Regions from separate parts of the Streptomyces sp. NPDC048473 genome, predicted to be linked through region 1. Evidence: riboswitches for the same ligand, from Rfam matches in the RefSeq annotation. Region 1 holds a riboswitch; each other region holds the start of a gene.

The links. A riboswitch is a leader RNA that binds a small molecule or an ion and turns the genes downstream of it on or off. The one in region 1 is predicted to bind S-adenosylmethionine.
Region 2: it holds a riboswitch for S-adenosylmethionine, as region 1 does, so the genes downstream of both, ACGFU7_RS02065 (aminotransferase class V-fold PLP-dependent enzyme) here and thrC (threonine synthase) in region 1, are expected to answer to the same signal.
Region 3: it holds a riboswitch for S-adenosylmethionine, as region 1 does, so the genes downstream of both, ACGFU7_RS15285 (hypothetical protein) here and thrC (threonine synthase) in region 1, are expected to answer to the same signal.

The regions. Positions count from the first base shown of each region.
Region 1 covers NZ_JBICXE010000015.1:163,658-167,932, forward strand. The annotation lists gene ACGFU7_RS24215 (trehalose-6-phosphate synthase) at 1-1,241, opposite strand, end outside; gene ACGFU7_RS24220 (glucosyl-3-phosphoglycerate synthase) at 1,296-2,246, opposite strand; SAM riboswitch class I at 2,400-2,527, shown strand; gene thrC (threonine synthase) at 2,546-3,856, shown strand; gene ACGFU7_RS24230 (MoaD/ThiS family protein) at 3,886-4,164, shown strand.
Region 2 covers NZ_JBICXE010000001.1:438,347-442,621, reverse strand. The annotation lists gene ACGFU7_RS02075 (cytochrome bc complex cytochrome b subunit) at 1-185, shown strand, start outside; gene trpD (anthranilate phosphoribosyltransferase) at 311-1,375, shown strand; SAM riboswitch class IV at 1,459-1,576, shown strand; gene ACGFU7_RS02065 (aminotransferase class V-fold PLP-dependent enzyme) at 1,751-3,127, shown strand; gene ACGFU7_RS02060 (Lrp/AsnC family transcriptional regulator) at 3,207-3,488, opposite strand; gene ACGFU7_RS02055 (rhomboid family intramembrane serine protease) at 3,485-4,237, opposite strand.
Region 3 covers NZ_JBICXE010000007.1:201,531-205,805, reverse strand. The annotation lists gene ACGFU7_RS15295 (hypothetical protein) at 1-430, shown strand, start outside; gene ACGFU7_RS15290 (LacI family DNA-binding transcriptional regulator) at 490-1,500, opposite strand; gene ACGFU7_RS15285 (hypothetical protein) at 1,772-2,179, opposite strand; SAM riboswitch class IV at 2,228-2,337, opposite strand; gene ACGFU7_RS15280 (phosphocholine-specific phospholipase C) at 2,447-4,275, opposite strand, start outside.

The sequences.
Region 1 (4,275 bases):
TCGTACGGGTTCACCACGACCGCGTCGCTGCCCAGCTCCTCGTACGCCCCCGCCTCCCGCGACAGCACCAGCGCGCAGCCGTGGTCGGAGACGACCGGGACCTCCTTGGCGACCAGGTTCATGCCGTCGCGGATCGGGTTGACGAGCGCCACGTCCGCCAGCCGGTACGCGGCGAGCGAGCGGGCGAAGTCGTCCTTGACGTGGAGCACGACCGGCGTCCAGCCCGTCGTGCCGTACACGGCGTTGATCTCGTCGGCGACCCGCTGCACCTCCGCCGTGTAGTCGCGGTACACCGCCAGGTCCTGCCGCGACGGGTACGCGAAGGCGACATGGACGACGCGCTCGCGCCATTCCGGCCGCTCGTCGAGGAGCGCGCGGTAGGCGAGCAGGCCGCGCACGATGTTCTTTGACAGTTCCGTTCGGTCCACTCGTACGATCGTCCTCCGCCCGGGGCCGACCTGCTCCCGAAGCGCCGCCATCCGCTCGTCCACGTCCGCCTCGTGCGCGCGCCCGCGCAGGAAGTCCGCGTCCGCGCCGAGCCCGTGCACCCCGATCCTGGTCCGCCCGGTGCCGCCCAGGATCTCCGTACAGCAGCCGATGAAGGCGTCCGCCCAGCGCCGGGTCAGGAAGGCCGCCCGGTCCGCGCCCAGGATGCCGTGCAGCAGCTGCTCGGCGATGTCGTCGGGGAGCAGGCGGAAGTAGTCGACGGGCGCCCACGGGGTGTGCGAGAAGTGGCCGATCCGCAGGTCGGGGCGGAGCTCGCGGAGCATGCCGGGCACCAGCGCCAGGTGGTAGTCCTGCACCAGCACCGCCGCACCCCGGCCCGCCTCCTCGGCGAGCGCCTCGGCGAAGGCCCGGTTGTACGTTTCGAAGGACGCCCACTGCCGCCGGAACTCCGCGTCGAAGACCGGTTCCAGCGGCGTCTGGTACAGCATGTGGTGGACGAACCAGAGCACCGAATTCGCGATGCCGTTGTACGCGTCCGCGTGGACGGCCGCGTCGATGTCGAGCATCCGTACGCCCTGCTCACCGACCCCGCGCCGGACCGCCTCCCGGTCCCCGTCACCGAGCGCGGCGCACACCCACAGCTTGTCCTTGACGGCGCTCAGCCCGGAGACGAGCCCGCCGCCGCCCCGCTTCGCGTCGAGCGATCCGTCCGTGGCGAGGGTGTACGACACCGGGCCGCGGTTGGACGCAACGAGGACCTGGGCAGCGGGCTGGGCTTCGTGCTCGGAGACCATGTTGCGGAATCTAGCCCGATCACGAACCACCCAAACGTGCGAAGTCAGGCCGCGTCAGGCCGCGCGGCGCGAAACGTACTCCTCGATCTCGCGCATCGGGGGCCGCTCCTCGGTGTCCACCGCATGGGTACGCGGTACGAAGCCGTCCTCGCCGCGCTCGAACTGGGTGAGCGAAGGCCGCACCAAATGACCGCGGGACAGACGGAGTTGAGCGGTCCGGTAGATCGCCGCCGCCATCCGGCCGAGCGCCTGCCCGTCCTGGTGGCGGTGCTTGCGCACCCCCACATCGACCTGGGCCAGCGCGTCCAGACCCACCGTGTGCAGCGCGTCGACCAGGAGGCCCAGTTCCACTCCGTAGCCGACGGGGAAGGGCAGCCGTTCGAGGAGGGAGCGGCGTACGGCGTACTCCCCGCCCAGCGGCTGGACGAAACCGGCCAGCTGCGGCCAGTGCAGATTGAGCAGCGGACGGGCCACCAGTTCGGTGACACGACCGCCCTGACCTGCGGTGTCACCGAAGGGGCGGTCGTACATCGCCTTCACGAACTGCACGTCCGGGTCGGTCAGCAGCGGGCCGACGATGCCGGAGACGAAGTCCGCCGAGAAGTCCTTCAGATCGGCGTCGATGAAGCAGACGATGTCACCGCCGGTCACCAGGAGCGACCGCCACAGCACCTCGCCCTTGCCGGGCACGGCGGGTATCCGGGGGAGTATCTCGTCCCGGTGCACCACCCGGGCGCCGGCCTCCCGGGCCACCTTCGCGGTGGCGTCCGTGGAACCGGAATCGATCACCACGAGTTCGTCGACCAGCCGGACCTTCTCCATCAGCTCGCGCCGGATCGTCGCGACGATCTCGCCGACCGTCGCCTCCTCGTTCAGCGCAGGCAGTACGACGCTCACGCTTCCGCGACGCGGGTCGCGGGCCTTGGCGGCGATGAGCCGGTCCAGCGGGCGGTCGGCTGCCGACCAGGAACGCCTGGCCAGCCAGCGTTCGGCCTCTTCCAGCACGGTCGATACTCCCTGTATGTGATCCATCTCGCGGTTCGGACGACTATCTCAACTGTCCGGTGCTTCGGTTACAGTCTTGAACAACGCGGATGGCCATCGCATGTCGGGGTCCGTCCGCCAATAAATGCCTGGATCGATGATCCAGTGCCACAGCGCTCATCCAGAGGGACTGAGGGAACGGCCCGTTGAAGTCCCGGCAACCCTCCCGCCGACCGCGAGGTCACGGTGGGGAAGGTGCCAATTCCGTCTTGTGGCGAAATGCGTCGCAAGGAAGATGAGGAGAAAGGGCCTCCGCCATCATGGCCGTGCAGACTGTTGCAGTAAGCACCAATTCTTCCGCCGAAGCTGCCGAAGCTGTTGATCTCGGTCCCGCCGCGGCGCTTTCCTGCCGCGAGTGCGGCGAGCGTTTCGAGCTCGGTCCCATTTTCGCCTGCGCGTCCTGTTTCGGGCCGCTCGAAGTGGCGTACGACCTGCCGAGCGGCACCCCCGACGAGCTGAAGAAGCGCATCGAGGCCGGACCCAACAACATCTGGCGTTACGCGCCGCTGCTGCCGGTCCCCGCCGATGTCGCGGACAAGCCCAACATCAACCCCGGCTTCACCAAGCTGGTCAAGGCCGACAACCTCGCCCGCGAGCTGGGCATCACCGGCGGCCTGTACGTCAAGGACGACTCCGGCAACCCGACGCACTCCTTCAAGGACCGCGTCGTCGCCATCGCCGTCGAGGCCGCCCGCGCCTTCGGCTTCACCACCCTCTCCTGCTCCTCCACCGGCAACCTCGCCGGTGCGGTGGGCGCCGCCGCCGCCCGCGCCGGTCTCCGTTCCTGCGTGTTCATCCCGCACGACCTGGAGCAGGGCAAGGTCGTCATGGCCGCGGTGTACGGCGGTGAGCTGGTCGGCATCGAGGGCAACTACGACGACGTCAACCGCTTCTGCTCGGAGCTCATCGGTGACCCGCTCGGCGAGGGCTGGGGCTTCGTCAACGTCAACCTGCGCCCGTACTACGGCGAGGGCTCCAAGACCCTGGCGTACGAGATCTGCGAGCAGCTCGGCTGGCAGCTGCCCGACCAGATCGTCATCCCGATCGCGTCCGGCTCGCAGCTCACGAAGATCGACAAGGGTCTGCAGGAGCTGATCAAGCTCGGTCTCGTCGAGGACAAGCCGTACAAGATCTTCGGCGCCCAGGCCGAGGGCTGCTCCCCGGTCTCCACCGCCTTCAAGGCCGGTCACGACGTCGTACGGCCCCAGAAGCCGAACACGATCGCCAAGTCCCTGGCGATCGGCAACCCGGCCGACGGCCCGTATGTCCTGGACATCGCCCGCCGCACCGGCGGCGCGGTCGAGGACGTCAACGACGAGCAGGTCGTCGACGCGATCAAGCTGCTGGCGCGCACCGAGGGCATCTTCGCGGAGACGGCGGGCGGGGTGACGGTCGGCGTGACGAAGAAGCTCATCGAGGCCGGTCTGCTCGACCCGGCGCTGACCACCGTCGTCCTCAACACGGGTGACGGCCTCAAGACCCTGGACGCGGTGGCCGCCACGTCGCAGGCGACCGCGACGATCCGCCCGAGCCTGGACGCGTTCCGCGCCGCCGGCCTCGCCACCAGCTGACCACCCGAGACCGAAGAAAGGCACCCACCATGAGCGTCAAGGTCCGCATCCCCACCATCCTCCGCACCTACACGGGCGGCCAGGCCGAGGTCCCGGCCGAGGGGTCGACCCTCTCCCAGGTCATCGAGTCCCTGGAGCAGAACCACCCGGGCATCGCCGCCCGCGTCCTGGACGACCAGGGCAAGCTGCGCCGCTTCGTGAACGTGTACGTCAACGACGACGACGTGCGCTTCGAGGGCGGCCTGGAGGCGGCGACGCCGGACGGCGCGGGCATCTCGATCATTCCGGCGGTCGCGGGCGGCTGCTGACCCCCTGTCCGGTTTCCCCGGACGACTTCACGGCTTTATCGGAATTGCCCCCTCCGCGAGAGAAGCGGAGGGGGCAATTCTGCATGGTTGAACGCGGTAGAGTGAGGGAAG
Region 2 (4,275 bases), on a different contig from region 1:
ACGAGCAGTACAAGCCGGTCGAGATCGGCCCGACGGTCGACGAGAACGGTGTCGAGCGCAAGGTGCCCGCACTGCAGAAGCTGCGGGCCAGGCTCAGCAAGGGCTACTACGGCGAAAACAACCAGATCGCCAAGCCCACCACCGAGGAGTACAAGGAGATCACCAGCAGCCACGGTCACCACTGATCGCCTGAACTGATCGCCACAGCTGGAGCCCCGTCCATCCGATGGACGGGGCTCTTTGCTGTCCATGGCGCTCGATAGGGTGGGGGCAACCTCTTTTATCGGCTGTGGACCCCCAGGAGCGGACCATGAACGTTGTGACCCCGGTCGGCGGCGACAGCGTGGCGGACCGTTCCTGGCCCGGCGTGCTGAACCCGCTGCTGCGCGGCGAGAACCTGACCGCGGACGACACCGCGTGGGCGATGGACCGCATCATGAGCGGTGAGGCGACCGATGTGCAGATCGCCGGTTTCGCGGTGGCCCTGCGCGCCAAGGGCGAGACGGTCGACGAGGTGTCCGGCCTGGTGCGCGCGATGTACGAGCACGCCAACACCATCCACGTACCCGGTCGCACGGTCGACATCGTCGGCACCGGCGGCGACCTCGCCAAGACGGTCAACATCTCCACGATGTCGGCGATCGTCATCGCGGGTACGGGCGCCAAGGTCGTCAAGCACGGCAACCGCGCCTCCTCGTCGGCGAGCGGTTCCTCCGATGTGCTGGAGAAGCTGGGCGTCAATCTGGACATCAGCGCGCAGCGGGTCGTCGAAGTGGCCGAGGAGGCGGGCATCACCTTCTGCTTCGCGGTGAAGTTCCACCCCGCCCTGCGCTACGCCGCCAGGGCCCGCAAGGAGCTCGGCGCCCCGACGACGTTCAACATCCTCGGGCCGCTCACCAACCCGGCCAACGTGCGCTCCCAGGCCGTCGGCGTCGCCGACCTGCGAATGGCGCCCATCGTCGCCGGTGTCCTCGCCGAGCGAGGCAATTCGGCGCTGGTCCTGCGCGGCGACGACGGCCTGGACGAGCTGGCGACGACCGCGACCTCGCGCGTCTGGGTGGTCCGGGACGGATCGGTGCGCGAGGAGGCGTTCGACCCGCGCGACGTCGGTCTGGAGCTCGTGCCGGCGCAGGCGCTGCGTGGCGCCGACGCCTCGTACAACGCCGATGTGGCCCGCCGGGTGCTGGCCGGCGAGCGAGGCCCCGTACGGGAGGCCGTGCTGCTCAACTCGGCGGCGGCGCTGGTCGCGCTGGACCCGACGGACGGCACGCTGAACGAGCAGCTCGCCGCCGGGATCGCGAAGGCCGCCGAGTCCATCGACTCGGGGGCGGCCCGGCAGGTGCTGGAGCGCTGGGTGGCGGTCAGCAACGCCTGACCGGACGGAATGTGACGCAGGGCGCGGTCCAGATCTTGGACCGCGCCTTGCGCGTCGACGTACGTATGGCAGGATGCTGAGCAGGTCATGAGTGACAGCGACTACGGCCCCGGCCCGCTGTCCGGCAACCCTCCGTCCGTGGCGGGGTGCCCCGGGTGAAGACCAGGCCGTAGGCAGCGAGGTCTGCGGCAAGCGCGGGCCCCTCGGCATCTGTGAATGCCAGCCCCCGGGGTCCTGGTCCCTAGGGAGTCTCTTGTGAGCAAGCGAATGCGATAGGGCTTCTCGGCCCTCCTCCGCACACCCTTTTCTCTTTCTGCTGCGCTGCCGCGTATCCGCCGGCGCATGCAATTCGCCTGCCTGTTACGGGAGTTCGCCATGTCTGTCTTCACCGCTGCCGCCGACCGGTCGCTTTGTGCCCCTCTGCCGGTTCTGGGTAAGGATGTAACGGTTCCGCTGGTCACGGGCGGTGAAGTCACGTACGCCGCCCTCGACTACGCCGCCAGCGCGCCGGCCCTGCAGCGCGTCTGGGACGACGTCGCCGCGTACGCCCCGTACTACGGCAGCGTCCACCGCGGCGCCGGGTACCTCTCGCAGCTCTCCACGGACCTCTTCGAGAACAGCCGCGCGACCGTCGCAGAGTTCCTCGGCTGCCGTGCCGACGACCAGGTGATCTTCACCCGCTCGACCACCGACTCCCTCAACCTGCTGGCCGCCGTCGTCCCCGCCGACTGTCAGGTCTTCGTGTACGAGACCGAGCACCACGCCTCGCTGCTGCCATGGCGCGACGCCCGGGTGACCTACCTGAACGCCCCGCGCACCCCGGCCCAGGCCGTCGAGACGCTGGAGCGGGCGCTCGCCGACCGTGACCCCTACGGCCCCGCGCTGGTCTGCGTCACCGGCGCCTCCAACGTCACCGGCGAACTGTGGCCGGTCAAGGAGCTGGCGGCCGCCGCGCACGCGCACGGTGCCCGGATCGTGCTGGACGCCGCGCAGCTCGCCCCGCACCACCCCGTCGACATCACCGAGCTGGACGTCGACTGGGTCGCCTTCTCCGGACACAAGCTGTACGCGCCGTTCGGCTCGGGTGTGCTCGCGGGCCGGGCCGACTGGCTGCAGGACGCCGAACCGTACCTGGCCGGCGGCGGCGCCTCGCGCAAGGTCGCCCGCCGCACCGACGGCGGTGTGGACGTCGAGTGGCACTCCACCGCCGCCCGCCACGAGGCCGGTTCCCCCAACGTCATCGGCGTGTACTCCATCGCCTCCGCCTGCAAGGCGCTGACCGAGGCGGGCTTCGACAACCTGGTCGCCCGGGAGCAGCACCTCGTCACCGCGGTCCGGGCCGGACTCGCCGACGTCCCCGAGGTGAAGGTGCTCTCGCTGTTCGGCGACGACGCCCCGCGGGTCGGCGTCATCTCCTTCGTGGTGGAGGGCTGGAACAGCTCGCACTTCGCCGCCGCGCTCTCCGCCGAGTACGGCATCGGGGTCCGCGACGGACTGTTCTGCGCCCACCCGCTGGTCCGCACCCTGCTGGGCAGCGACCCGCAGGAGGTCGGCGAGTGCGGCGCGCCGGAGGCCGAGCCGGGCGAGCGCTCACTGAACGCGATCCGGGTGAGCTTCGGGGCCGGTACGCCGGACGAGCACATCGAGCGATTCGTCCGCGCGGTCAAGGAGCTGGTGAGCAAGGGCGCCCAGTGGAAGTACCGCACCGAGGACGGCCGCTGCGTCCCGGACCGGGGCGCGGCGCAGCTCTGACGGCACGTAGCACTTCGGCGGGGGACGGGCAGCCGAGCCCGTCCCCCGCCGAAGTGCTACGCCGTAGTAAGGGGCGTACCTACGCGTCGAGGCCGATGGCGAAGGCGGCCTCCAGGTCGTGCTGCGAGTACGTACGGAAGGCCACATGCGTATCCGTGGCCTCGACGCCGGGGATCTTGCTGATCCGGCCGGGGATGACGTCCGCCAGATCATCGTGCTTGGCCACCCGGACCATGGCGATCAGGTCGTACGTACCGGTGACCGAGAAGACTTCGCTGACGCAGTCCAGCGCGGCGATGGCCTCGGCGATCTCGGGGATCCGGTCCACGCTGGTTTTGATGAGCACGATCGCGGTGATCACGGCTGGCTTTCTCCCTCGGTGGCCGTGGCTGGAGACTTCACTCTATCCGTACGCCGGTAACGCCCCCAGGCGTAGAGGAAGCCGAGGGCGAAGCCGACCACATGGGCCAGATAGGCCACGCCGGGGCCCCCGCTGCCCGCGCCCTGGACCGCCAGCCACTGCAGGACGAACCAGAAGATCAGCACGATCCAGGCGGGGAAGCGCAGCGGCAGGAAGAAGAGGAACGGAAACAGGCTGGTGACCCGGGCCCTGGGGAACAGGTACAGGAACGCCCCGAGCACCGCCGAGATCGCCCCCGACGCGCCGACGAGCGTCTGGTCGGACGTGGCGTGCGCGGCCGCGTAGGCGACCAGGGCGAGATAGCCGCAGCCGAGATAGAAGAAGGTGAACTCGGCATGGCCCATGCGCTCCTCGGCCATCGCGCCGAACACGTACAGGAAGAGCATGTTGCCGAGCAGATGCAGCCAGCTGCCGTGCACGAAGAGGGCGGTGAGCGGGGTGAGCAGGGGGTGTGCGGAGCCGTTCCACAGCTCGCTCGGGATCACGCCCCAGCGTTCGAAGTACCCGGCCTGGGCGGCGAGCAGGGCGTCGGGGCCGCCGGAGGGCGGGTTGAAGCCGGAGAGCGGGCTGATCAGGAAGACCAGACAGCACAGGGCGATCAGGGCATGGGTCACCGGCGGTCCGCCGGAGGTGACCGTCCGTAGTAGCCCGCTGGTGAATCTGCCGGCCGCAGCCCGCCGATCGATCATGAACAGAGCATGACGCAAGCGGAGGGAACGGGACAGAC
Region 3 (4,275 bases), on a different contig from region 1:
GGTCGGCAGGTCCATCACGTCGCTGGCATCGCTCACCAGCAGCTACAACGTCACTGTCCCGTCGGTCGGCGACTACAACACGTCGTACGACATCTGGGACACCGACTACGACTACGAGGTGATGCTCTGGGTGAACTACAACGGTGACGTCGGCGCGCTCGGCACCTCGCAGGGAACGCTGACGCGCGGCGGCCACACCTGGACGGTCTACAAGGGTGACAACGGGTCCAACCAGGTCTTCTCGTTCCTGCGCACCTCGGACTCCGCATCGGGCACCGTGGACATCCTGCCGATCCTGAAGTGGATCAAGGACACCAAGGGCTGGTGGGGCAACGAGACCATCGGTGACGTCCAGTTCGGCTACGAGATCACGTCGTCGCCCGGCGGCCTGGACTTCACGACGAACGGATTCAGCGTCTCGTCCGGCTGACCCGCCCGGAGCCAGGAGGAGCCGGCCCTCGCACGGGGGCCGGCTCGTGCGCACGACGGTCAGCCGACGGGCGCCGGTCCACTGCTTTCCCGGACCGTCAACTCCGGAGCCAGCAGCTCGACTTCATCCGTTCCGCGACCGCCCAGCTTCGCGACGACCTGCTCGACGGCGCGCCGCCCCATCTCCTGCGCCGGAATGGCGACCGAGGTGAGGTGGACCGAGGCCTGCGATGCCACCTGCTCGGGGCAGATGGCGACCACCGACACATCCTCCGGCACGGCCCGTCCCTGCTGGCGCAGCAGATTGAGCAGTGGTTCCACGGCGGACTCGTTCTGCACGATGAATCCCGTGGTACCCGGCCGCTCGTCGAAGATCCGGGACAGGGTCTGGGCCATCGCCGCATACCCGCCCTCACAGGGCCGGTGCAGGACCCGCACACCGGTCTCCTGCGCCTTGGCCCGTACACCGTCGACGGTCCGTTCGGCGAATCCGGTGTGGCGATCGTAGACGGCGGCCGCTTCGCCGATCACCGCGATCTCGCGATGCCCGAGTGCGGCAAGGTGCTCCACACAGAGCGCCCCGGTCGCCTCGAAGTCGAGGTCCACACAGGTGAGCCCGCCCGTTTCTGCGGGCAGACCGATGAGCACGGTGGCCCGGTCGGTCTCGCGCAGCAACGGGAGCCGCTCGTCGTGCAGTTCCACGTCCATCAGGATCATGGCGTCGGCGAGCGAGCTGCCCGCGATCCGTCGCACGGCGGCCGGCCCTTCCTCTCCCGTGAGAAGCAGGACGTCGTAGCCGTGCGTGCGGGCCGTGGTGGCGACCGCGATGGCGATCTCCATCATCACGGGCACATACATGTCGGTGCGCAGCGGCACCATGAGCGCGATGGTGTTCGACCGGCTGCTCGCGAGCGCCCGCGCACCGGCATTGGGGTGATATCCGAGCTGCTGGATGCTCTGTTCCACCCGCTCCCGGGTGGACACCGAGATGGACCGCTTCCCACTGAGGACATAGCTCACCGTGCTCGCGGAGACTCCGGCATGCTGGGCGACCTCGGCAAGGGTGACCATTCAGGGCTCTCCATCACGGGACGAATTTCGGGTACCGGACCACACACCGCCGCGTACCGACCGGCTGGGCGAAGCGCTTCGAATTCGACCGAATCAGTCGGTGACATGCACGGATGAATCCGAGCCTAAACCCGTCCGTACGGCCTGTCCAGAGAACTGTCGAAGCGCTTCGACACGGTTCTGCCGATCATTTCCACCAACCCTGCACCGCGGCAGGACCGGGCTGCGCCCCGGGCTGGACCGGTGCGTCCACCATAGGCGGACCGGTGGGCTACAGGCCGTACGTCGTGCCGCCAATGGTCCGCCGCGGGTCGGGCGCCTCGGTCGCGCACACCGGGCCGCCCTCGAAACCGGCATTGACCAGTGCCGTTGCCCGGCCGCCGGAGTCCACCAGCTTGAAGGCATGCCACCGCGGGAGCCAGAACACGCGGCCACGGTGCCCGGCGAGCAGTTCATGGAGGAGTCCCGGCGCGTGAGTCCACACCTTCGGCAGGTCTTCGGCAAGGTCGAAGGCGGGGCGCAGCTCGATCCACCCGTCGGCGCTGACGTCGCCCGAGGTGAGCAGGAGTTCCACGGCCTGGCCGGGCTCCTGGTGGCACTTCTTGGCGTGGATCCAGTGGACGTGGTGGCCGGGACCGTGGCTGGGGCATTCGTCGTTCTGGATGAGGTGGGGGAGCATGGTCGTTCGCCTTCCTGGGATCATGGACCCCAGGTGCTCTGCCCCTATGGTCCGCTGTTCCCCGTGCGTCGAGCACGGGGCAGGTCGTCACCCGGAGCACCCGCAGCGGAGCGGGGTGCCGTCCAGTTAGCCGGGGCTGTGCACTGGAACTCATGACCTACGAGAACTGTATCCCACGGACAGCAGTGGCCGACGGGCGGTCAGATGCCCAGACCAGTCAAGGGGGGCGAGGGCACGTACACCTGCCCCCGCCCCGGTCCCTCCGATTCAGTCTGCCATCAGGGCCGGATCGCTCGTACCCGCCTGGCCCGTCTCGACGTGTCCGGCGAAGCGCCGCAGGAACGTGGTGTCCGTGTCGGAGACCACCGAGATGTCGTACCAGCGGCTGCTCCCCCGCAGGTCCACCGAGTGGGTCACGGTCGCGCCCGCGCGCACCGTGAACGTCTGGGCAGATCCGCCGTATGCGTCGCTCACCGTCAAATGAGCGTCGCCAGAACCTGTATGAGTCATCGTCAGGTCAAGTTGGCCATTTGTGGCGTTGTGGCGGGCGGTCACCTCGGGCCCTGCCGACTTGCCGGGCCCCTTGAAGGTGCGCAGGAAGCCGTTCGGCCCGTACACGCTGAGGTTGGTCGCCCCGTTCGAGTAGACCGTGTTCCAGGTGTCGGTGAGCGACTTGCCGGCCTCGGTGGTGTACGTCCACGGTCCGTCGGTACGGTTCGCGGACGTCACCAGGAACTGCGCCCCGGCAGCGGCGCCGCCGCTGAAGGTGAGGCCGTACTTTCCGGTCGCCGGATTCGCCGAGCCGTCCACGAACGGCGCGTAGGCAAGCGGCCGGGTGGGCCGGGAGCCCGGTTCCTGTTCGGGGACGCTGCCTACGGCGGGCGGGACGGGCACGTAGTCGGGATGCCGGTTGCGGTCCGGCGGCAGGTACCCGGCCGTGGAGGGCAGGGCGACGGGGGCGGTGTCCCTACGGCCGAAGTCGAACGCGGAGGTGAGGTCGCCGCAGATGGCGCGCCGCCAGGGTGAGATGTTCGGTTCCTTCACCCCGAAGCGACGCTCCATGAACCGGATGATCGAGGTGTGGTCGAAGACCTCGGAACAGGAGAACCCTCCGGTGCTCCACGGCGAGACGACCAGCATCGGCACACGCTGCCCCAGACCGTACGGGCCTGCGGCGTAACTTCCGTTTCCTGCAAAGAAGTCTGCGGAGGTCGCCACGGTGGAAAGCCCCTGCGCGGCCCCGGACGGCGGGTACGGCGGCACGATGTGGTCGAAGAATCCGTCGTTCTCGTCGTACGTGATGAACAGGGCGGTCCTGCCCCACACCTCCGGGTTGGACGTCAGCGCGTCCAGCACCTGCGCGATGTACCAGGCACCGTAATTCGCGGGCCAGTTGGGATGCTCGGTGAAGGCCTCCGGGGCGGCGATCCAGGAGATTTTCGGAAGGGTTCCGGCCTTCACATCGGCCCTGAGCCTGTCGAAGAGCCCGTCGCCGTTCTTGGCGTCGGTGCCGGTGCGCGCCTTGTCGTAGAGCGGGTCACCGGGCTTGGCGTTGCGGTAATTGTTGAAGTAGAGCAGCGAGTTGTCGCCGTAGTTCCCCCGGTACGCGTCGCTGATCCATCCCCAGGACCCTGCGGCGTCGAGCCCGTCGCCGATGTCCTGGTAGATCTTCCAGGACACCCCGGCCTTCTCCAGCCGTTCGGGGTACGTCGTCCACCCGTACCCCGCCTCGTCGTTCCCGAGCACGGGGCCGCCGCCGGTGCCGTCGTTTCCGGTGTAACCCGTCCACATGTAGTAGCGGTTCGGGTCCGTGGAGCCGATGAAGGAGCAGTGGTACGCGTCGCAGACGGTGAACGCGTCGGCGAGGGCGTAGTGGAACGGTATGTCCTCGCGGGTGAGGTAGGCCATCGTCGTCGCCGACTTGGCGGGCACCCACTGGTCGTACGCGCCCTTGTTGAATGCCCGGTGGCCGCCCGCCCAGTCGTGGTTGAGGTCCTGGATGAACTGGAGCCCGAGGTTGTCGGCCGTGGGCCGGAACGGCAGCACTTCCTTGGTGCCGGACGATTGGTGCCACACCGGTTTGCCGCTGGGCAATG